Pseudophaeobacter arcticus DSM 23566: one gene and its partners. The protein of the gene in region 1 interacts with the protein of each later gene in a pairwise test. Links are inferred from orthologs where the notes say so. Each region holds a gene or a part of one and is shown in the gene's direction. Other genes may lie near its edges.

Region 1 (6,659 bases):
AGGTGACAGCGACCTGGAGCGCCGACAGCGCATGCTTGAACTTCTGGATCTGGTCAAACTGCCACGGGCCTTTGCGGATCGGATGCCACGCCAGCTTTCGGGCGGGCAGAAGCAGCGGGTGGGCATTGCGCGGGCCTTTTCGGGCGGGGCGCGGATTGTGGTGGCGGATGAGCCGGTATCGGCACTGGATGTTTCGGTTCAGGCCGCCGTGACAGACCTTTTGATGGAGATCCAGCGCACCGAAAAAACCACCCTGCTGTTTATCAGCCACGATCTGTCCATCGTGCGCTATCTCAGTGATCGGGTGATGGTGATGTATCTGGGCCATGTGGTGGAGCTGGGCGATACCGATCAGGTCTTTTCGCCGCCCTACCACCCCTATACCGAAGCCCTGCTCAGTGCGGTGCCGATTGCCGATACATCAATCCAAAAGCAACATATCGTCCTGGAGGGCGATATTCCTTCGGCGATGGATCCGCCCTCGGGCTGCCCATTTCAAACGCGATGCCGCTGGAAAGGCGAGGTGCCGGGTGGGCTTTGTGATAGAGAGGTACCGCCCACCCGCGTTCTGCAGGCGGGGCACCAGATCAAATGCCACCTGAGCGATGAGGTGCTGGAACGGATGCAGCCGGTCATCAAGCTGGCCGCGGAATGATTCCTCGGGTGGCCCCGCCCAAAGACGGGTGCGGGCCGCCAGCAATGGGCTCCTGTGATGGAGGCCTGTGATGAACGCCTGTGATCTTATTCCGCGGCGTCCAGAAGGTCTTCGTAGCGCTGATCCGTCAGGGTTTTTAAGAAAGCCACCAGCGCGTCCACTCGCTGTGCATCCAAAGCCGGCCCGTGGGTGAGCTCCTTGACGGACAGTGTCCCAGGCACCGGAGCCTCGCCCCAGGGTTGGCCGGTTTCGGGGTTCATTTGCGCGGCCTCTGCCTTGCTGTTGTAGCGATTGTAGAACAGCACCACCGTGCGCAGATCCTGAAACACCCCGTTGTGCATATAGGGGCCAGTCACAGCGACATTGCGCAGGGTTGGCGTGCGGAACTTTCCGCGCTGGCCTGGATCAGTCACCTGTGGATTGGCCAAGAGGCCATCATCGACAAAATCCACGGCCATGCCCGCCTCTTGGATACCCGCAGGATTACGTGGCACGCCGATGTTGTGATAGCTGTAATCGGTAAAGGTCTCTTGCGCGCCTATTGGGCTGCCCCGCAGCTGATGGCATTGATTACAATTGGTAAACTGGTCTGAGAAGAACAGCGTGCGCCCCAGCTCCTCTTCCTTTGAAAACGCGGCCTTTCCAGCCAGGTAGCGGTCATACTTACTGCTAAAGGGGGCAAATTCATCGCGGCGTTCAAAGGCCGCAATCGCCTGGGTCATGGCGGTAAAACCAGTCTCATCTTGCTGCAGAACCGTCGGAGTGAAAAGCGTGGAAAATTGCTCTGCGTAGGCCGGGTTTTCGCGCAGGCGCTGCACCAAAACCGCCTTGTCTGGCAGCCCCATCTCGACTGGGTTCAATGGCGGGCCACCGGCCTGTTCTTCCAGATCGGCTGCACGCCCATCCCAGAACAGACCGCCGATCCATTTGCCATCCTCATTCTGGTGAAAGGGGGGAATGAAGGCGGCATATGACGCGGTTGGCGCATTGCGGTTGCCCAATGATCTACCGTCATCGCCAAGGGAAAACGCCCCATCGGCAGAGCGACGGGCATCACTGAACCCCCGCTCCGGGTCATGGCAGCTGGCGCAGGACTGACTGCGATTCAGCGACAGGTTTCCGTCGTGAAACAGCGCCTCACCCAGTTGTTCCAGCAGACGGTCCCGCGCCAGGGTCTCTGCCTGCACGGCCCCCACAGAGGTGAAAACGGCCAAAGCGCAAAGGCTGGAGAGTGTCAATCGGATCGGGTTAGGTCGCTGCATCATGGGCTCCGGGAATAGCGGTTGTGCCTGTATTCTCCGGAACCCATAATGAAAACTTTGATGTAGCGCAATTCCTGATTAAAAAAATCAAGTATCTCATCCCACTCCCACAGCAGATGAAATTGCAGTGCTACACAAAGGTATTTGTGGTCAACTGAGCAGCAGGACCACGATCATCAGAAGGTTCATTGAGGCAAATTGCATCAGCCAGGGATGTCTACGGCTGCGCAGCGCAGCATAGATCGCCAGAGTTACCGAAACCGCGAGGCCAGAAAGAGACAAGCCGCCCCCAATCACCCCCACCAGACCAGTATCCGGCCCCCAGGGAGAGCCAACAAGCGTCATTCCCTTGAGGCCAAAGCCGATACAAATGCCCAGGATAGCTCCCAACAGAGTAGCCCCAACGCTGCGGGCCTTTGCCAGGCCACGCTGCCCCCCCAGGACGCTATCAATCACGTCTTGTGACGGGACCGCTCCGGGTACCCATTGAATGCGTTCGAGCCGGTCGTCAAAGCTTCTGCTGGTCACTTGAATTCCTCCTGAAATCACAGGCAACGTCATAAAATAATACGGCTGATTAATGGCAAACCGGGGAAGTTAACAAGGCATTAAGTAAAATTATCAACTCTTTAACATCCCCTTCCACCGGTGACCTTTTGCTCTGAGTCACGCGCGCCAAAGCCAGTCCCAGAAGCGAGCTGCGTTGCAAAGCCCCCCTGAAGTTCCAAAATTTATGTATTACAAACAGCTACTTGCCGAACGCTCAAAGACAAAAGCCCCTAGATCAGCTGCCCCAGATTTTGGCCACGTAGTTTTGAGTTTCCTTATAGGGGGGCACCCCACCGTATTTTTGAACCGCTTGCGGCCCGGCATTATACGCCGCCAGCGCCAGGCGCCAGGATCCGAATTTCCTGAACTGTTTGGACAGGTAGCGGGCGCCGCCTTCGAGGTTTTGTTTTGGAATGGAAGGATCCACCCCCAAGCGACGCGCCGTGGCCGGCATCAACTGCGCCAGCCCCAACGCACCCTTGTGGGATTCTGCGTTAGGATTCCAGTTGCTCTCTTGTTGCACCAGGCGCAGGAATAGATCCTCAGGCACCCCGTGTTTGCGCGCAGCTTGTCGCGCCATGGCCAGGTATTCACCACGATAATTACCGGTGTAGCGCGGGCTGATAGACGAGACCGACGGGACAGTATCCGGGCGCAGGCGTGCCGAATCCTCGTATTGCTGCGCCGCCCGTGTATCCAGAATGCGGGTATGGGCAGAAAAAAGATCACGCCTGCTTTTGGTGCTGAACATATCCGCCTGCGCCAGTGTGGCACAGGTGAAACCAAGGCCAAGACCGGCACTAAAAACCCCAAATGTCAGTGACCGCATCCCGCTTATCATCTTGTTGCCCTGCTGAGTTCAGGCCGGATTATAGCCGGATTTTCATCAAATGAAAGCAAACAGGTTCACACGGGACAAAATGCAGGGGCAAATTCACCCAAAACCACCCGTAACAGAGCCCCCCTACCCTCTCCTCAAATGTCCAAGAGCAATGCGGCCAGAGGAGAGCTTTCCTAGCCGCGCCCAGGTCTATACTGTAGCTGCAACCCAGCGGTTGGGATTCGGCAAGCCCCCTCTCCCGCGCGTAACACAACCTAAGAAAAGAATAAGGACGGACCCCTATGGCCGGCTCAGTCAACAAAGTCATCCTCATCGGTAACCTGGGGCGCGACCCGGAAGTGCGGTCGTTTCAGAACGGTGGCAAAGTCTGCAATCTGCGCATTGCAACCTCGGAAAACTGGAAAGATCGCAACACTGGTGAGCGCCGCGAGCGTACCGAATGGCATTCGGTTGCGATCTTCAACGAGGGCCTTGTCCGCGTCGCCGAGCAATACCTGCGCAAAGGCTCCAAAGTCTATATCGAGGGTCAGCTGCAAACCCGCAAATGGCAGGATCAAAGCGGCAATGACCGCTATTCCACCGAAGTGGTGTTGCAGGGCTTTGGCTCGACACTGACAATGCTCGACGGGCGTGGCGAAGGTGGTGGCGCAGGCGGCGGTGGCGGCGCCAGCTACGGCGGCGGCCAGGACAGCGGTTATGGCGGTGGCGGTGGCTACGACAGCGGTGCGCAGCAGGGTGGCGGCTTTGGTGGCGGCAGCAGCGGCCCCTCGCACAACATCGACGACGACGAGATCCCGTTCTAATTACAACGAACCAAAGAACTGTCGAGTCATAAGGCTGACAGCAAGCTGTAATGCCTCAACCAATCAAAAGTGTATATTTTGGTTGGTTGAGGATCGCGTGCTAACACAACGCAGTGTCATTTTTCCACGGGCGAACGATTTAACTCGCTAGCGAACGACGATGGCTTGCCAGATTGTTGTACCACTCTGTTTTCACTGGTGTTCTGCGCATTGGATCTGCACGGAGTACCATCCCTCAGCACCATGTCGGCACGCCCTCACTTGACGCTTTGGGAACCGTGAATGAAAGAGATCTAGTTTCAGATTTCGCGGCTACGAGGCATTTGTCGTCTAGCGATATCGAGCCACTTTAGGATCATTTCACACGCAAGAGGATTGCGGTCGTAAGAAGCCTGAAAATCCGCAAGTCGCGTGATGCGATCTCCATGCAAGTTTGGCATCCGCACAGTTTGTCAGCTCTGGAGACAGTCGGTAGTCATCAGCAAAAATCACGGATGAGTATGGCGGCTCGATTTCTAGTTTTTAGGAAAAACCATAGATCATGGCTCTGCCAATCGCGCAGACGCTCATTGGGACATGTTGGGATTGTCGGATAGTCCAAGCAATTTCCCTGCGGCTGGTGCAGCGTGGCGGATTATGGATCCGCAGGAACGCCCGCCAATCCACTCACGGTGCCCAACCGGCCCTCCATAAAGGGGGCGCAGGCAGGCTCAGGTCAATCTGAATTATGTGCCGCCCAAGTTTTTCACAGTCAGCTTTGACTGTGAAGCACAGATCCAGTATACGGAGGCATAAGGAAGAGGAGATCAAACAATGCCAGACTTCAGCACGCTCACAATTTCGCAGGACGCCGATACGCCAAGCATCGCGCGCCTCGTCTTGAACCGGCCAGAGCGATTTAACGCCATCAACGACGATCTGCCGGGGGAGCTGCGCACTGCTGTCGAATGGGCCGAGGACAACGACGAGGTCCATGTCATCGTCCTTGAGGGTGCCGGTAAGGGGTTCTGCGGCGGATATGATCTCGTGGACTACGCCGAAAGTGATATCGAGCACCCCTGCCAGCAGGAAAGTGATCCTTGGGACCCGATGGTCGATTATCGGGCCATGAAAAGAAACACGGAAAACTTCATGAGCTTATGGCGTTGCACCAAGCCGACTATTGCGAAGGTTCATGGTGCAGCTGTGGCGGGTGGCAGCGATATCGCGCTGTGCTGCGATTTGCTCGTCATGGCTGATGACGCGCGGATCGGTTACATGCCCACACGGGTCTGGGGCTGCCCCACGACCGCAATGTGGACCTTCCGTCTGGGGCCGGCACGCGCAAAACAGATGATGTTTACCGGCAACATGATCACCGGAACTCAGGCCGCAGACTGGGGGCTTGCAAATCTGAGCTGCCCTGTCGAGGAGCTGGAAAGCGAGACGATGAGGCTGGCCAAGCGCATCGCTGGCGTGCCTCGGGGACACCTCGCAATGCATAAAATTGTCGTCAATCAGGTGATGCTGGCGCAGGGCCTTGAGCAAGCACAAATGAGCGCCACGGTTTTTGACGGGATAACCCGCCACAATCCCGAAGGGCTGTGGTTCAGAAGATACGCCCAGAGCGAAGGCTTCAAGGCAGCGATCGAATGGCGCGACAGCGGACGGCCCATTCCAGAGGGCGATGAAGCAAGACGCATGATCCGAGACATGGAACGGGCGTCGGGCAAACAGAGCTAAGCCAGAACGCCCGAGTGTACTGCCCCCAAGGGGACCAACAAAGAAAGAGTGTCGAGATGGCTTTCCGACTGACCAGCGGTCAGCTGCGGCTACGAGATCAAGTGCGCAATGTCATGCCGCCCCACATTGCTGAATATGCGAGCGGAATTGCCACCGGGATGGGTGGAAGGAAATGCCTGCCCGCAGCCTCGCGCGATCACAGCGTCGCAAACGCGATCAGAAGCCGACATGACGGTCTTCGATACGACCGCGCGGTCCCGATGGCTGGCAGATCAGGAAACATAAACTGGACGGCTCAGAACCGTGGATCGCCTATCCGGTGGGCGGGCGATCCCGACATGATCACGAAAATGGAAAACCATATACGATGGTCTTCCGCGCAGCCCATGCCGCGCCTGCCGCGGCCACCAAGCCCAAGTTAGGACCACGCATGGCCTCCAGACCATCCCCTGCAAAACCCGACACTCCCATGACCCGCGCGCAGAAACACGCTGCAACACATGAAAAGTTGCTCGAAGCCGCCGTTCAGGTCCTTGTCGATGAGGGCGTGGCGCGCACGACGACATTGGAAGTGCAGAAGCGCGCAGGTGTAAGCAGAGGCGCTTTGCTTCACCATTTCCCGACGCATGCCGAGCTGCTGTCGGCGACCGTTGCCCGGCTTGTCCAGATGAACGAAGCGGCGGTGTGGGAAGAAGCCAAGGCACTGTCTGACATGCCTGACCCGGTGGAGCGGATCATCCGGACGCTCGCCAACGCATTTGCACATCCTTCTTTTGCCACCGAACTTGAACTCTGGGCCGTGGCGCGCACGGATGGCGCACTTCGAG
Region 2 (6,635 bases), 2.8 Mb from region 1 along the record:
AAGGCGTGGAGCGCATTCTCGAAGGTCTCGCGGATGTGGCCCAGGGCCGGACCGTGGCCCTGGTGATCAACAAGATCGACCGGGTGCAATCCGAGGTGCTGCTTGGCCTTACCAAGGGCCTGAACGATCGCTTTGATTTTGCCGAAACCTTTTTGATCTCTGCCGAGCGTGGCCACGGGGTCGAGGTGCTGCGCAGCTGGCTGGCCAAGACGCTCCCCGAAGGTCCCTGGCTGTATCCCGAAGACCAGATCGCCGACCTGCCAATGCGGATGATCGCAGCAGAAATCACCCGTGAAAAGCTGACCCTGCGTTTGCACCAGGAGCTGCCCTACCAGATGACGGTCGAGACCGAAAACTGGGAAGAGCGCAAAGATGGCTCCGCCAAGATCGACCAGGTGATCTATGTGGTTCGCGATGGTCACAAAGGCATCGTTCTGGGCAAGCGCGGCGAAACCATCAAGGCGGTTTCGCAGGCCTCCCGCGAAGAGCTGACTGAGTTCCTGGGCCGCAAGGTGCATCTGTTCCTGCAGGTCAAAGTGCGCCCCAACTGGCTGGAAGAGGCCGAGCGCTACTCGGAAATGGGACTGGACTTCAAAGACGGCAACTAGGCGGGGCGCGCTCTGCACAGGGCGCGTACCACCCTTCATCTTTCCCTAAATATCTCCGCCGGAGGCTCCGGCGGCTGCCACAGATGCGGCGGCCTGCGGCGGGGATCACACCAGAGGCCCCGCAATGCCCCGACTGACCGCCCGTTTCTGGGTTGATGCCTATCTTGCACGTCTGCGGTTTCAGGAGATCCCTGGATTTGTCACTGCCCATGGCGATGACACCGCAGGCGCGGTGCTGGTCAAACTGAACACTCTGGACGGGCAGGCGCAGTCGTTTCACCGCTCCTACGATCTGATGAGCGGCGCGCGCAAATGGATTGAACATGCCAGCGGCGTCGAGGCCGATGTTGACGCCGCGATCCGGCGGCAGCAGGAATTTGATCCGGATCTCTGGGTGATCGAGGTCGAGGACCGCGCCGGCCGTCATCTGCTGGATGAACCGGGGCTGGAATAAGCCCAGTTTTGAATAAACCCGGTCTTGAATAAATCCGGTCTGGGCGCCCATCTGTCAAAGGCGATGGCGGGGCTTGCTGTTGCTCTGCTGTTCGGGTCTGATGGCCTGGGCTGGATCCGTCGGGGCCGGATCGCGCAACCAGGGGAGAACAGCAGTGGAATGGCGTGATCATGGCATTTTACTGTCCAGCCGTCGCCATGGGGAAACGGCAGTGATCATTGATGTCTTTACCGAGGCCCATGGCCGCCACGCCGGTATTGTGCATGGCGGTGCCAGCCGCAAAAAGGCGCCGGTGCTGCAACCGGGGGCGCAGCTGGATCTGTTGTGGCGGGCCCGGCTGGAGGATCACCTGGGCAGCTATCAGGCCGAACCGCTGCGCAGCCGTGCGGCTGCGGCCTTTTCTGGTCGTATGGCGCTGGCGGGGCTCAATGCGGTGACGGCTCTGTTGGGGTTTTGCCTGCCCGAGCGCGAAGCCTACCCGGACCTTTACAAACAGTCCGAGCAATTGCTGGATCTTCTGGAGCAGGCCGAGCTCTGGCCCCTGGCCTATCTGCGCTGGGAAATGGCCCTGCTCAAGGAGATGGGGTTTGGGCTTGATCTCAGCGCCTGCGCGGTGTCCGGGCGCAATGAGGATCTGGCCTATATCTCGCCAAGGACGGGGCGGGCGGTGTCTGTGCAGGAGGCCGGGCAATGGGTCGACCGCCTGTTGCCGCTGCCGCCGGTCCTGCGCGGGATAGGCAATGCCGCGGATCATGAGGTGGCGCAGGGGCTGCAGACCACCGGGTTTTTTCTGTCAGAGCGGCTGGCGCCCAGTCTGGGGAACCAACCGCTGCCCCAGGCCCGCAGCAGGTTTATTGACGCATTCATGCGCCGATTGCCGGGCAGTTGAAGCTTTATAGGCGCGCCAGGTCAGGAAACGGCGCTGCTGGGCGGGGCCACCCCTAGCCCGGCTCTCTTCTTGTCGACTGCCGGGGTTATTCCGGCTGTGTTGCCCCTGTGATCAGGTCCACAATCCGGGTGGCAATTGCATCGCTTCCCTTGACCGAGGGGTGGATCATATCAAAGGCGTGGTAGCTGCGATCCCCATGCGGCACCAGATCGGCCAGAGACAGGAAATAGACGCCGTCGTCACGGGCCGCCATCCGGGCTGCGCGCCGATCCAGCTCTTCGCCTTCGTCCTTGCAGTATTCAATGGGAGAGCCGAGTCCGGGGCTGCGCAGATAGCCGGTGTAGATCACCTTTGCCCCCTTGTTGCGCAACCGGGTCACAAGGTCAGGAATTGCGCCGCTGCTGCCATCCCCGGAGGCCAGCCGGTCCATCTTGCGCCGACATGCGGTGCAGCCACAGCCCAGCCACAGATCATTGCCGCCGCCATTCAGCACCACCCAGTCCCAATCGCCTGCACCCTTGGGCATTTGTTTGGGAATACTCAATCCGGCTGCCCCACTGACGGGCAGGCGATAGATCATTCGTGCCGCAGAAACCGAGCGATCCGTGACCTCGACCTGCAGACGTTTCTCCATCACGTCTGAGACCGCGCGCTGGGACGTGCCATTCCAGGCCATCAGCGAATCGCCCATCACCAGAACCCCGCTTTTGGGGTTCTGGGGCGCGCGCTCACCACAGCCGGAAAGGGCAAGCATGGCACAGAAAATATAGAATAACCGAGACAGAAATTGAGGCATGGGCACGGGGCTCACTTGGGTTGGAACTGAGGTTCTGAATGCAATCGCACCGGGTGTCGTTAACCAATAAAAAGCATCAAGGCAGAGGGTAAGGCAAAGCCGGGGCATTTTGGGGGCAGCAGGCCTGATGTGGAGATCGCGTCGAAGAGGCGCCAGGAACAAAAATGCCCGACCAATGGCCGGGCATTTTCAGGGGTCTTGCAGCAAAGGGGTCAGGCCAGCAGGCGGCGCGCAATGACCTGTGCCTGAATTTCCGCAGCCCCTTCAAAGATATTCAGGATCCGTGCATCACAGAGCACCCGGCTGATTTTATACTCCAGCGCAAAACCATTGCCGCCATGGATCTGCAGGCCGTTGTCGGCGGCGGCCCAGGCAACACGGGCGCCCAGCAGTTTTGCCATGCCGGCTTCCAGATCGCAGCGATGGCCGTGATCCTTTTCCCAGGCGGAAAAATAGGTCAGCTGACGCGCGACCATGATCTCGACCGCCATCATCGCCAGCTTGCCAGAGACGCGGGGGAAGTTGATCAGGCTCTTGCCGAACTGTTTGCGGTCCTGGGCGTATTGCATGGCGATATCCAGCGCCGACTGGGCCACGCCGATGGCGCGGGCCGCCGTCTGGATCCGGGCGCTCTCAAAGGTCTCCATCAGCTGTTTAAAGCCCTTGCCTTCGACACCGCCCAGCAGGTTTGCCTGTTTCACGGCAAATCCGTCAAAGGCCAGTTCGTATTCTTTCATGCCGCGATAGCCCAGAACTTCGATCTCGCCGCCAGTCATGCCGGGGGTGGGGAAGGGCTCCGCATCGGTGCCGGGGGTTTTTTCCGCCAGGAACATCGACAGGCCTCGGTGATCGGTGGTGTCGGGGTCGGTGCGCGCCAGCAGGGTCATCACATGGGTGCGGGCCGCATGGGTGATCCAGGTCTTGTTGCCGGTGACCTCATAGTCGCCCGCCGCGTTTTTCACCGCACGGGTGCGCAACGAGCCAAGGTCGGAACCGGTGTTTGGCTCGGTGAAAACAGCCGTCGGCAGGATCTCGGCGCTGGCGATCTTGGGCAGCCACTGCTCTTTCTGCTCATCCGTGCCACCACAAAGGATCAGCTCAGCAGCGATTTCCGAGCGGGTGGCAAGAGAGCCCACACCGATGTAGCCACGCGACAGCTCTTCGGAGACCACAACCATCGAGGCCTTGGAGAGGCCAAAGCCGCCAAATTCTTCCGGGATGGTCAGGCCAAAGACGCCCATCTCGGCCAGCTCTTCGATGACCTCCATCGGGATCAGCTCATCCTTCAGGTGCCAGTCGTGGGCGTGGGGCTCGACCTTGTCCGAGGCATAGCGGCGGAACTGATCGCGGATCATTTCCAGCTCTTCTTCCAGACCCGAGGCGCCAAACATGGTGGCCCCGGCCTGCTCTTGCATCATTTCGGCCAGACGGCTGCGTGCGGCCTGGGTATTGCCAGCCTCGGTGAGGGTCACAACAGCCTCGGTGCGCAGTGCGGTCCAGGCCTCCTGACCAAGGCCAAGATCCTGAAGGCGCAGAATTTCACCCTGGTTCATCTGGATGCCGCCCTGAACCTGCGCCAGATATTCGCCAAAGGCGATCTGGTGGATCAGCTGTTCCATCTCGCCAAAGGCGCCATCGCTTTGCAGTTTGTCGGCCCAGTGCTGCATCTGGCGCAGCGAGTAGACATAGGTGGCAAGCCAGGACAGCCCGTGCGCGGCGGTCTGGTTTTCTTCGATCAGCTGGCCCGAAACACGGCCCTCTTGGGTGACCAGATTGCGCACCGCAGTCCGGGCGGCCTCCAGGGTCGCTTCGAGGGGAGCAATTGCTGCGCCGGTGAGTGTCAGCAGATCGGGGAGCACAATCGGTTTCATTTGCAGGTCCTGTCCGTCATGAGCCATTGAATCACGTCCTTCTTTGGTCGCTAAGGTGGTAAATCACTTTGCAGGTGCAGCGCAACAAAAATACGCCGCACTGCGGCAAAATGATAAAAAGTTGCGTGACGGAAATTTACGCTGCACCGTGGTTCTCTCTGCGCCAATGGGATGATAGGGCAGGGGCATGGACCAGTTTTTCTCGCTTCTCTCTGCCACTGATTTGGCCTTTGCCTTTGCTATTGCCCTGCTTGCAGGCACGGTAAAGGGCATGGTGGGTTTTGCCCTGCCGATGATTCTGGTCTCGGGGTTGAGCCTGTTTATCGCACCCGAGCTGGCGCTGGCGGGGCTGATCCTGCCAACCCTGGTGACCAACTGGATGCAGGCGTTGCGACAGGGGGGCGGGGCGGCCTTTGCCTCGCTGCAACGGTTTCGCCTGTTCCTGCTGGCCGGGCTGGTCTTTTTGCTGCTCAGCGCCCAGATGGTACGGGTGCTGCCACAGCAGGTGATGTTCCTGGCCATTGGTGCGCCGGTGACCCTGTTTGTATTATTGCAGCTGTTGGGGGTGCCCCTGACCCTGGCCAAGCCGACACCACGGGTTGAGGTCATGGTTGGCGCCTTTGCCGGGTTGATCGGCGGTGTTTCCGGCGTCTGGGGGCCACCCACGGTGGCCTATCTGACGGCGCTGGGAACCGAAAAAAGCGAACAGATCCGGGTGCAGGGGGTGATCTACGGCATGGGCGCCTTTGCCCTGTTGTTTGCCCATATGGGGTCGGGTGTGATGCGCATCGAGACCCTGCCGTTTTCGATCCTGCTGATTGTCCCGGCAGTGCTGGGCATGTGGATTGGCGGCATGTTGCATGACCGCATTGATCAAAGAGTTTTTAAGCAAGCCACGTTAATTGTTCTGCTTCTGGCCGGGCTCAATCTGTTGCGTCGCGGGTTGATGTTGTAGGCTGGCCGTGTTGGCCGACAGGCCGGTCTGGCAGGCAGGGGTAACCAAGGAACACTAAAAGCGCAATGCAGCGGATGAATGCAGAACGACTGGCTTCGGGCACAATCCTGATTGCCGTGTTGGTGCTGGGCCTGAAACTGGTGGCCTGGTGGCTGACGGATTCGGTGGCACTGCTGTCGGACGCGCTGGAGTCGTTTGTCAATGTTGGCGGTGCGGTGATGGCCTGGATGGCGGTGCACTACGCCAAAAAGCCCGCAGATGTCGGCCATCCCTTTGGCCACTATAAGGCCGAGTATTTCTCGGCTGTTCTCGAAGGTATCATGATCATCATCGCAGCGCTGCTGATTGTTCAGCAGTCGGTGCAGGCGCTCGGCAATCTAAGCGAGACGGCAGAGTGGGGCCGCGCCGGGCTGCTGGTCAACGGGGCTGCCCTGGTGTTGAACCTGCTTTGGGCGCGGCTGCTGATCACCCGGGGCGGGGCGCTCAACTCTCCGGCGCTGATCGCCGGCGGGCGCCACCTGATGAGCGATGTCTGGACCTCGGTTGGGGTTTTATTCGGGCTGGTGCTGGCGATGGTGACCGGATGGGCCATATTAGACCCGCTTTTGGCGCTCTTGGTGGCGGTAAATATCCTGCGCGAAGGCTACGGCGTTGTTGCCTCCTCGGTGAATGGGTTGATGGATTCCGCCGCCCCCGAGGAAGAGCGGGCCCGGATCGAAGAGGTGTTGCATCACGCGGCTGCGGGGGCTTTGCAGGTGCATGGGCTGAAAACCCGCCGTGCCGGTGTCGCCCTGTTTGTCGAATGCCACATGGTGGTGGAGGGCACGATGACGGTGCAGGCCTCTCACACGATCTGTGACCGCATCGAAGAGCGCATCCAGACCAGCTTTCCAGAGGCGCAGGTCACCATTCACGTGGAACCCGAACATAAGCTGGAACCATCGGGCATCGCCCCGGTGTAGGGCGGCCTGTGAAGCGTTTGCATTTTGCCGCGCGCTCCCGTTTAACCGCCCCATAGAGAGTGGCAGTCACGGGAGTTGGGCGCGATGGCGATGGAATGGG
Region 3 (6,759 bases), 910 kb from region 1 along the record:
GGCGTTGGGGCTGCCGTGTTGCGTTGGGGCAGCAGGCAGGCAGAGCGGGCACATCCGGGGGCGCAAGGGCGCCAGGATAGGCCAGGGCGGCTCATGTCGGCCTCATGCCAACCAGCGACACATGGCGCGTTCAAAGACACCGGCAAAAAAGGTCAGCAGATCGGTGCCGTGTTGCGGGGTGAATTGATGCGGATCTTCCGAGCCCAGCACCAAAAGACCGGGGAGGCGGCCGGCGCCAAGATCCAGCCGCAGGCAGGCCTCGGAGCGGATCCATTCGGCCTTGTCGCCGTAGATCTTGCTGGTGCCGCCCTGCAGTTGGCGCAGAGTGACCTGACGCAGAGGGCCGCCGCGGTCAGATCCGGCATAGCTGTCGATGAATCCGGGGCTGGCGACCTTGAGAACTTCGCCCATGCGCGCGGCTGCGGCGCCGCCGTCGTCTTGCAGGGTTTCCAGCACCAGAGAAACCGAATCCACCCGCATGATTTCGGCCAGGTCGCCGTTCAGGGCCTGCAAAAACCCCTCAAAATCGGTGGGGGCCAGCAGCCGCAGGACGGCGCGGTGGATCTGATTCGTCCCGGCCAGGTTTTCATAGGCTGCCGCAATCACCGATCTGTGGGTGTCTTCCAGCCGGTCCAGCCGTGCCTCCATCCGTTCCATGGCGATGCCGCGCAGGTCGACGATATTGGAGCCCATGGCGCGTTCATTGGCTGAAACCAGGGCCTCCATCAGGCCCTGATCTTCGAGTACCGCGTCTGGCTTTGCCAGAATCGCATCGCGCAGGGGGCTGTCTAGTTTGGCTGTTGTGCTGCTCATTCTTGAACCTCTGTGGGGCTTTGAGACCAGGTTATAACACGGGTTTTCGAACAGAGTGGCTAAAAATGTGTTACGGGCAGGAAAAGGCCGACAATAAAGGGGGCGCTCCCGCCCGGGGCTGCTGGATCAAAGATCCCTTGCCCCGGTTGGGCCGGGCGCCGGGCTGCGCCCGGCGCAAAAGAAGAATCAAAAGAAGAATCAAAAGAAGAAAAAGGGGCTGAGAAGCGGTTTAAGGGCAGGGCTGCCCTGAAACGCGCCGTATCAATTCTGCACTGGGATTTGCGGCCTCAAGGGCGAGCCACGCTGGCGCGTGGGCGCCAAAGTGGCGCCCCTTGACCCCGAAAATCCCAAAGACCCCGTAAATCCCAAACCCTCCACCGTGACACAGCCCTGTCCCGCCGTCAGGGGCTGTGGTGTCATTCAGCTGTCAATCCCGGCCGTGGCTGGGGTCAGCGGAGGACAAAAGCTGTCTGGGGCGGGATCTGGCGGTTTGAAGTGCAGGAGAAAATCCGGAAGCGGTTGTTGGTGGCTGCGCCAGATCTTGTCCGGATTTCCGGGCTCACCTGCGTGGGGGCCTGCGTGGGGGAACGTCACAGGTTTGGTGTGTCCAGCCGCCTCGGCGCGCCAGTAGGGGGGGGCGATGAGGTCAAGCTGCCGTGCCGGTGACCTGTCGTGGACTTGGAGCTGGCGCGGTTCGTCCGGCTGAACCTCAAGACTGAACAGGGCATCGTCGTGCTGCGGGGGCGTTCTGAGTGCAGGGATCCCACCCGGGCATATAGGCCGGGTGGGGAGTGTAGGCCGAGTGAGGAGTCTAGCCGGGGTGTTTGAAAGTGGCCCCAAGGCGTTGGTGCCACCCGGTCCAGACCTGTTTATGCCCGAGCCTGCTTATGCCCGAGCTTGGCCAGGTATGATTACAGGATCTTGATGTCGGCTGCCTTGATGTCCTCAAGGAAGGTGGCCAGGCCCTTGTCGGTCAGCGGGTGGTTGACCAGCGATTTGATCACGGCGGGGGGCGCGGTGATCACATCGGCACCAATGAGGGCGCTGTCGAGGATATGGTTGGCCGAGCGGATCGAGGCGGCGAGGATCTCGGTTTCAAAACCGTAGTTGTCATAGATCTGGCGGATATCGTTGATCAGCTCCATACCGTCGAGGTTGATATCGTCGAGGCGGCCGATGAAGGGGGAAATAAAGGTGGCCCCGGCCTTGGCGGCGATCAGCGCCTGATTGGCGGAGAAGCAGAGCGTCACATTGACCATATGGCCGTCGTCGGACAGGACCTTGCAGGCCTTGAGCCCGTCCCATGTCAGCGGCACTTTGACGGCGATGTTTTCGGCGATTTCGACCAGCTTGCGGCCCTCGGCGATCATGGTCTCGGCGTCTGTCGCGGTGACCTCGGCAGAAACGGGGCCGGTGACCATGGCGCAGATCTCTTTGGTGACCTCGATAATGTCACGGCCGGATTTTTTGATCAGCGAGGGGTTGGTGGTCACACCATCCACCATGCCAAGGTCGTTGAGCTCGGCAATGGCGTCGATTTCGGCGGTATCTACAAAGAATTTCATCGGCGGGGATCCTTTTGGGAAAGTTTGGCCTGGATTGCGCTAGCCTTTAGCGCATGGCGCGGGCATTAAAAAGCCCCGAGGTTTGGAGGCGGTACAGGTGAGCGGGCAGGAATTTTTCCATCAGGGCGACAGGGTGGCGGTACTGACCGCGCAACCTCTTGATCGGCTTTTGGATTATCGCGCCCCCGAGGGCGGTTGCTTTCGCGGTGCTTTTGTCGAGGTGCCGCTGGGACCGCGCAAAGTTCTGGGAGTGATCTGGGGCGCCGGGGGCGGTGATTTTGATTCGGCCAAGCTGCGCAGCGTCATCCGGGTGCTGGATCTGGCGCCGATGCGCGATGAGATGCGCCAGTTTCTGAGCAAGGCCGCCGATTATACGCTGACGCCGATGTCGCTGATGCTGCGCCTGGCCACCCGTGCGCCCGGCCTGTCCGATCCCCCCTCCATGCGCAGGGTGCTGCGGCTGGGCGAGCAGGAGCCGGACCGGATGACCCCGGCGCGGGCCAAGGTGTTGGCGGTGATGGACGAGTTCGGCGGCATGAGTTTCACACCCAAAGAGCTGGCGGATATGGCCGGGGTGACGGCTTCGGTGGTCAAGGGGCTGGTGGGACAGGGGGCGCTGCGCGAAGAGGAAACGCCGCGCGATCTGCCCTATCCGAGCCTCGACCCGGAACGCCCCAGCAAGGATCTGACCGAAGACCAGAGCCGCGCCGCCGCTGCCCTGTCGCAGGGGGTGCAGAGCGGCAGCTATGGCACCACCCTGCTGAAAGGCGTCACCGGGTCGGGCAAGACCGAGGTCTATCTGGAGGCGGTGGCGGCCTGCCTGCGCAGGGGGCGGCAGGCGCTGGTGCTGTTGCCGGAAATTGCCCTGACGGCGGAGTTCCTGAAACGGGTGGAGCAGCGCTTTGGCGCCACGCCGGCAGAGTGGCACTCTGGTGCCACCATGACCGAGCGCCGCCGGGTCTGGCGTATGGTCGGACAGGGCAATGCGCAGCTGGTGATCGGGGCGCGCTCGGCGTTGTTTTTGCCGTTTCGCGATCTCGGGCTGATCATTGTCGATGAGGAACACGACACCGCCTACAAGCAGGAAGAAGGCGTGTTGTATAACGCCCGCGACATGGCAGTGCTGCGCGCGGCGATGTGTTCGGCGCAGGTGGTGCTGGCCTCGGCCACGCCCAGTCTGGAGACCTGGAGCAATGCGCAGGCGGGCAAGTACAAACGTGTTGATCTGACGGCGCGCTTTGGCACGGCGGTGCTGCCGACCATGAAGGCGGTGGATATGCGGGCTGAGGATCTGGCGCCGGCGACCTGGATTTCCCCGACCTTGAAACAGGCGATGACCCTGCGGATGCAGCGCGGCGAGCAGTCGCTGCTGTTTCTCAACCGGCGTGGCTTTGCGCCGGTGACGATCTGCCGGGCCTGCGGCGCCCAGGTGGCCTGCGACAATTGCGATGCCCGCATGGTGGAACACCGGTTTATGAAACGGCTGATGTGTCACCAGTGCGGCGAGACCAAGCCGGTGCCCGAGAGCTGTCCCTCCTGTCAGGTGGAGGGCAAGATGGCACCGGTTGGGCCGGGAATCGAACGTCTGGGCGAAGAGGCCGCAGCGCTGTTTCCTGAGGCGCGTATCGCGGTGCTGAGCTCGGATCTGTTTGCATCGGCGCGGGCGCTGAAGGCGCGGATTGAGGAGATCGCTGCGGGCGAGGCGGATATTATCCTGGGCACTCAGCTGGTGGCCAAGGGGCATAACTTTCCGCTGCTGACCCTTGTGGGGGTGATTGATGCGGATCTTGGCCTGCAGGGATCCGATCTGCGCGCCGGAGAGCGCACCTTTCAGCTGATGCGTCAGGTGGCGGGCCGGGCCGGGCGTGCCGAACGCCCCGGCGAGGCCCTGTTGCAGACCTTCCAGCCCGAACATCCGGTGATCCGCGCCATCCTGACCGGCGATGAAGAGGAATTCTGGCGCGCCGAAGCGGCGCAGCGCCGCGAGGCCGGGGTGCCGCCCTTTGGCCGCATGGCGGGGATTATCCTGTCGGGCTCGGATCTGGCGCAGGTTTTTGATCTGGGCAATGCGCTGGCGCGCAATGATGGCCCGTTGCGTCAGGTTGGCGCGCAGCTCTATGGCCCGGCGCCGGCGCCCATTGCCCGGGTGCGCGGGCGTCATCGGGTGCGGCTACTGGTCAAGGCGGCCAAGGGGGTGGCGCTGCAGGATGCCCTGAGCCGGTGGGTGCAGCCCTTTCGCATGAAGGGTGATCTGCGGCTGAGCATTGATATCGACCCTCAGAATTTCTTTTGAACTTCCCATTTTCGCGCGTTGACGACAGCGGTTGGCTCTTGTTTAACGCGTGGATGAAGTGTGAATTCCCGTCTAAGAAAGGTATTTAGGCCCTCTGATGAAACAAGATTTCCTCGATCCCAACATGAGCAGAGCTACCGTCTATGAGACACCGGAAGGCCTGCGCATTGTGGTGCCGGCCACGCGGAGAATCCTAATAGCGCTGTTTTTGTCATTCTGGCTTTGCGGCTGGGCCTTTGGCTGGATCGCGGCCTTTACCACCTTAGCGTCGGGCGCGGCTGGATCTGGAGGGCTGTTCTTGATTTTCTGGCTTTGCGCATGGACCGTGGGTGGCATGTTTGCGATAAGTTTCGTTGCTTGGATGTTGGCCGGAAAGGAGGTTGTGACAGTGACTTCTCAGGGTATCCAGATTGCGCGCAAGATTGGTGTCTTTCAGCGCAGCAGGAGCTGTAAAGCAGACTACATCACAGATCTGCGGGCGGTAGATGAGGCCCCATCGACGTCTTTTGGCAGATCACAGCCGCCTTGGATCCTCTCTGGTTTTAGGCACGGCAGCGTTAAGTTCGATTATGGCAATCTTACCTTGGGGTTTGGCCTGGAACTGGAACGTGGGGAGGCCAGGAAGATTTCTGGATTGCTGGCAGAGCGTTTCGCCTATCTGCAATCCAGATAGGTGATCAGGTGGCCAGTTGAGCCCCGCGCTGATCGACCAATAAATCCGTCGCCATGGCGCCGACCCACATGAAGAAAAGCGCCAGCCAGGCGGTGCCGGCAAAGATTGACCCGCCGGTCACCCCGGCACCGATGGCGCAGCCGCCCGCCAGCATACCACCAAAGCCCATCAATACCGCTCCGATCATGGCCTTGCGCATGGTGGCGGCATCGTCAAAGGCTTGCAGCTTCATCTCTCCGGCGGCCCAGGCGGCCAGCATGGCGCCGATAAAAACGCCGGGCACCAGGCCGATGTCGAATTCCAGAATGGCATTGCGATCAAGAAAGAACATCAGGGTATGGGCGGAGGGGCCGGTGAAGGTGGCGCTTTCGATCTGCACCGGATCAAAGGCCACCTGTGACAGCCCGTAGGTCAGCACCCAGCCCAGAGCCACGGCAAAGCCAACCCCGGAGGCAAAGACCAGTCGCGACGCGCTGATCTGGCTGCGGCGCGCCAGAACCAGAGCGACAACAGCAATTGCCAGCCCCAGCGCCAGCCCGCCCCAGTTGGGCAGACCTGCTTCGACCAACAGGTCCATATTGCGCCCGCCCGAGGTGACCCAGAGCGCCGCGATCTTGTCGCGCAGCGGCGACAGCATGCCAGAGAGGCTCATCTGTGCCACCACGGCAAAGATCAGGCCAGAGACAACAGAGCGCAGATTGCCGGTGGCCGCCAGCACCAGCAAGCGGCCGGAACAGCCGCGCGCCAGCACCATGCCGACGCCAAAGATCAAGCCGCCGATGATGGCACCGGACCAGCTGCCGGGCACCGCCATCATGCGGGCATCAGCGCTGCGCATCAGCCCCAGGAGCTCGGCGCCCTGGACCCAGACCACGGCAGTGGAGAAGGTCAGCAACCAGACCGCCATGCGATCCCCCATGCCGCCGCGGGCGAATTCCACCGTGGCGGCGCGCAGGCAAAAGCGGGAGCGCTGGGCGGCGATGCCAAAAGTGACGCCGGTCAACAGGCCAAACAGCGCCGCCAGCGGGGCTTCGCCCAGGCGCTCGGCCAGGGTTTCGATGAGCGTCAGTAGATCCATGAGCCAGGTCTCCGCGAGATGCATTGCGGGGATAATATACATACATTCGTATTTTTGATTTGATTTAGGTCATGAGCATTCTGACACCGGGAGTCTGATACGGGGTATCCTGATATGGGCATCCTGACAGTGGTTATCCTGATACGGGCTTGCTGTCCTCAGCCCTGGCCCAAGGCCTTTACCCTCAGCCACTGTTACCCTCAGCCACGTATTCTCCAAAGCAGAGGCTGTTTGCGCCCCCTCCCAGGAGCACCCAGGAGCATATGTAGCCCGCGCGCAGATGTGGCCTCCTATCTGTGCGCCGATGCGGGGCTGCATGTGCATGGACGGTTTGGTC

The links.
Region 2: the proteins of ssb (region 1) and recO interact in binary tests that used the Escherichia coli proteins (3 or more experiments, as listed by UniProt). The link is inferred for Pseudophaeobacter arcticus DSM 23566 from one-to-one orthologs.
Region 3: the proteins of ssb (region 1) and ARCT_RS0106450 interact in binary tests that used the Escherichia coli proteins (3 or more experiments, as listed by UniProt). The link is inferred for Pseudophaeobacter arcticus DSM 23566 from one-to-one orthologs.

Annotation. Positions count from the first base shown.
Region 1 is NZ_KI421507.1:1,427,567-1,434,225, reverse strand. Bases 2,452-5,349 are described here. They hold ssb (single-stranded DNA-binding protein), read left to right. Parts: upstream 2,452-3,588; coding sequence 3,589-4,110; downstream 4,111-5,349. Other genes in these bases: ARCT_RS0110840 (crotonase/enoyl-CoA hydratase family protein), read left to right, coding at 4,924-5,349; ARCT_RS0110850 (lytic transglycosylase domain-containing protein), read right to left, coding at 2,702-3,295. In the rest of the region: ARCT_RS0110865 (dipeptide ABC transporter ATP-binding protein), read left to right, coding at 1-655; ARCT_RS0110860 (cytochrome-c peroxidase), read right to left, coding at 742-1,920; ARCT_RS0110855 (hypothetical protein), read right to left, coding at 2,068-2,445; more of ARCT_RS0110840, read left to right, coding at 5,350-5,832; ARCT_RS0110835 (TetR/AcrR family transcriptional regulator), read left to right, coding at 6,302-6,659. UniProt on the Escherichia coli protein: Plays an important role in DNA replication, recombination and repair. Binds to ssDNA and to an array of partner proteins to recruit them to their sites of action during DNA metabolism. Acts as a sliding platform that migrates on DNA via reptation.
Region 2 is NZ_KI421507.1:4,179,372-4,186,006, forward strand. The notes cover bases 210-3,083. They hold recO (DNA repair protein RecO), read left to right. Parts: upstream 210-1,216; coding sequence 1,217-1,951; downstream 1,952-3,083. Other genes in these bases: era (GTPase Era), read left to right, coding at 210-608; ARCT_RS0124695 (DUF1491 family protein), read left to right, coding at 733-1,062; ARCT_RS0124710 (SGNH/GDSL hydrolase family protein), read right to left, coding at 2,037-2,705; ARCT_RS0124715 (acyl-CoA dehydrogenase family protein), read right to left, coding at 2,960-3,083. In the rest of the region: more of era, read left to right, coding at 1-209; more of ARCT_RS0124715, read right to left, coding at 3,084-4,645; ARCT_RS0124720 (sulfite exporter TauE/SafE family protein), read left to right, coding at 4,806-5,573; ARCT_RS0124725 (cation diffusion facilitator family transporter), read left to right, coding at 5,639-6,535; dgt (dGTP triphosphohydrolase), read left to right, coding at 6,626-6,635. UniProt on the Escherichia coli protein: Involved in DNA repair and RecF pathway recombination.
Region 3 is NZ_KI421507.1:512,208-518,966, forward strand. What follows is about bases 2,076-5,073. They hold ARCT_RS0106450 (primosomal protein N'), read left to right. Parts: upstream 2,076-2,475; coding sequence 2,476-4,671; downstream 4,672-5,073. Other genes in these bases: fsa (fructose-6-phosphate aldolase), read right to left, coding at 2,076-2,378; ARCT_RS0106455 (hypothetical protein), read left to right, coding at 4,769-5,073. Also shown: ARCT_RS0106440 (DUF484 family protein), read right to left, coding at 103-813; more of fsa, read right to left, coding at 1,725-2,075; more of ARCT_RS0106455, read left to right, coding at 5,074-5,344; ARCT_RS0106460 (YeeE/YedE family protein), read right to left, coding at 5,349-6,422.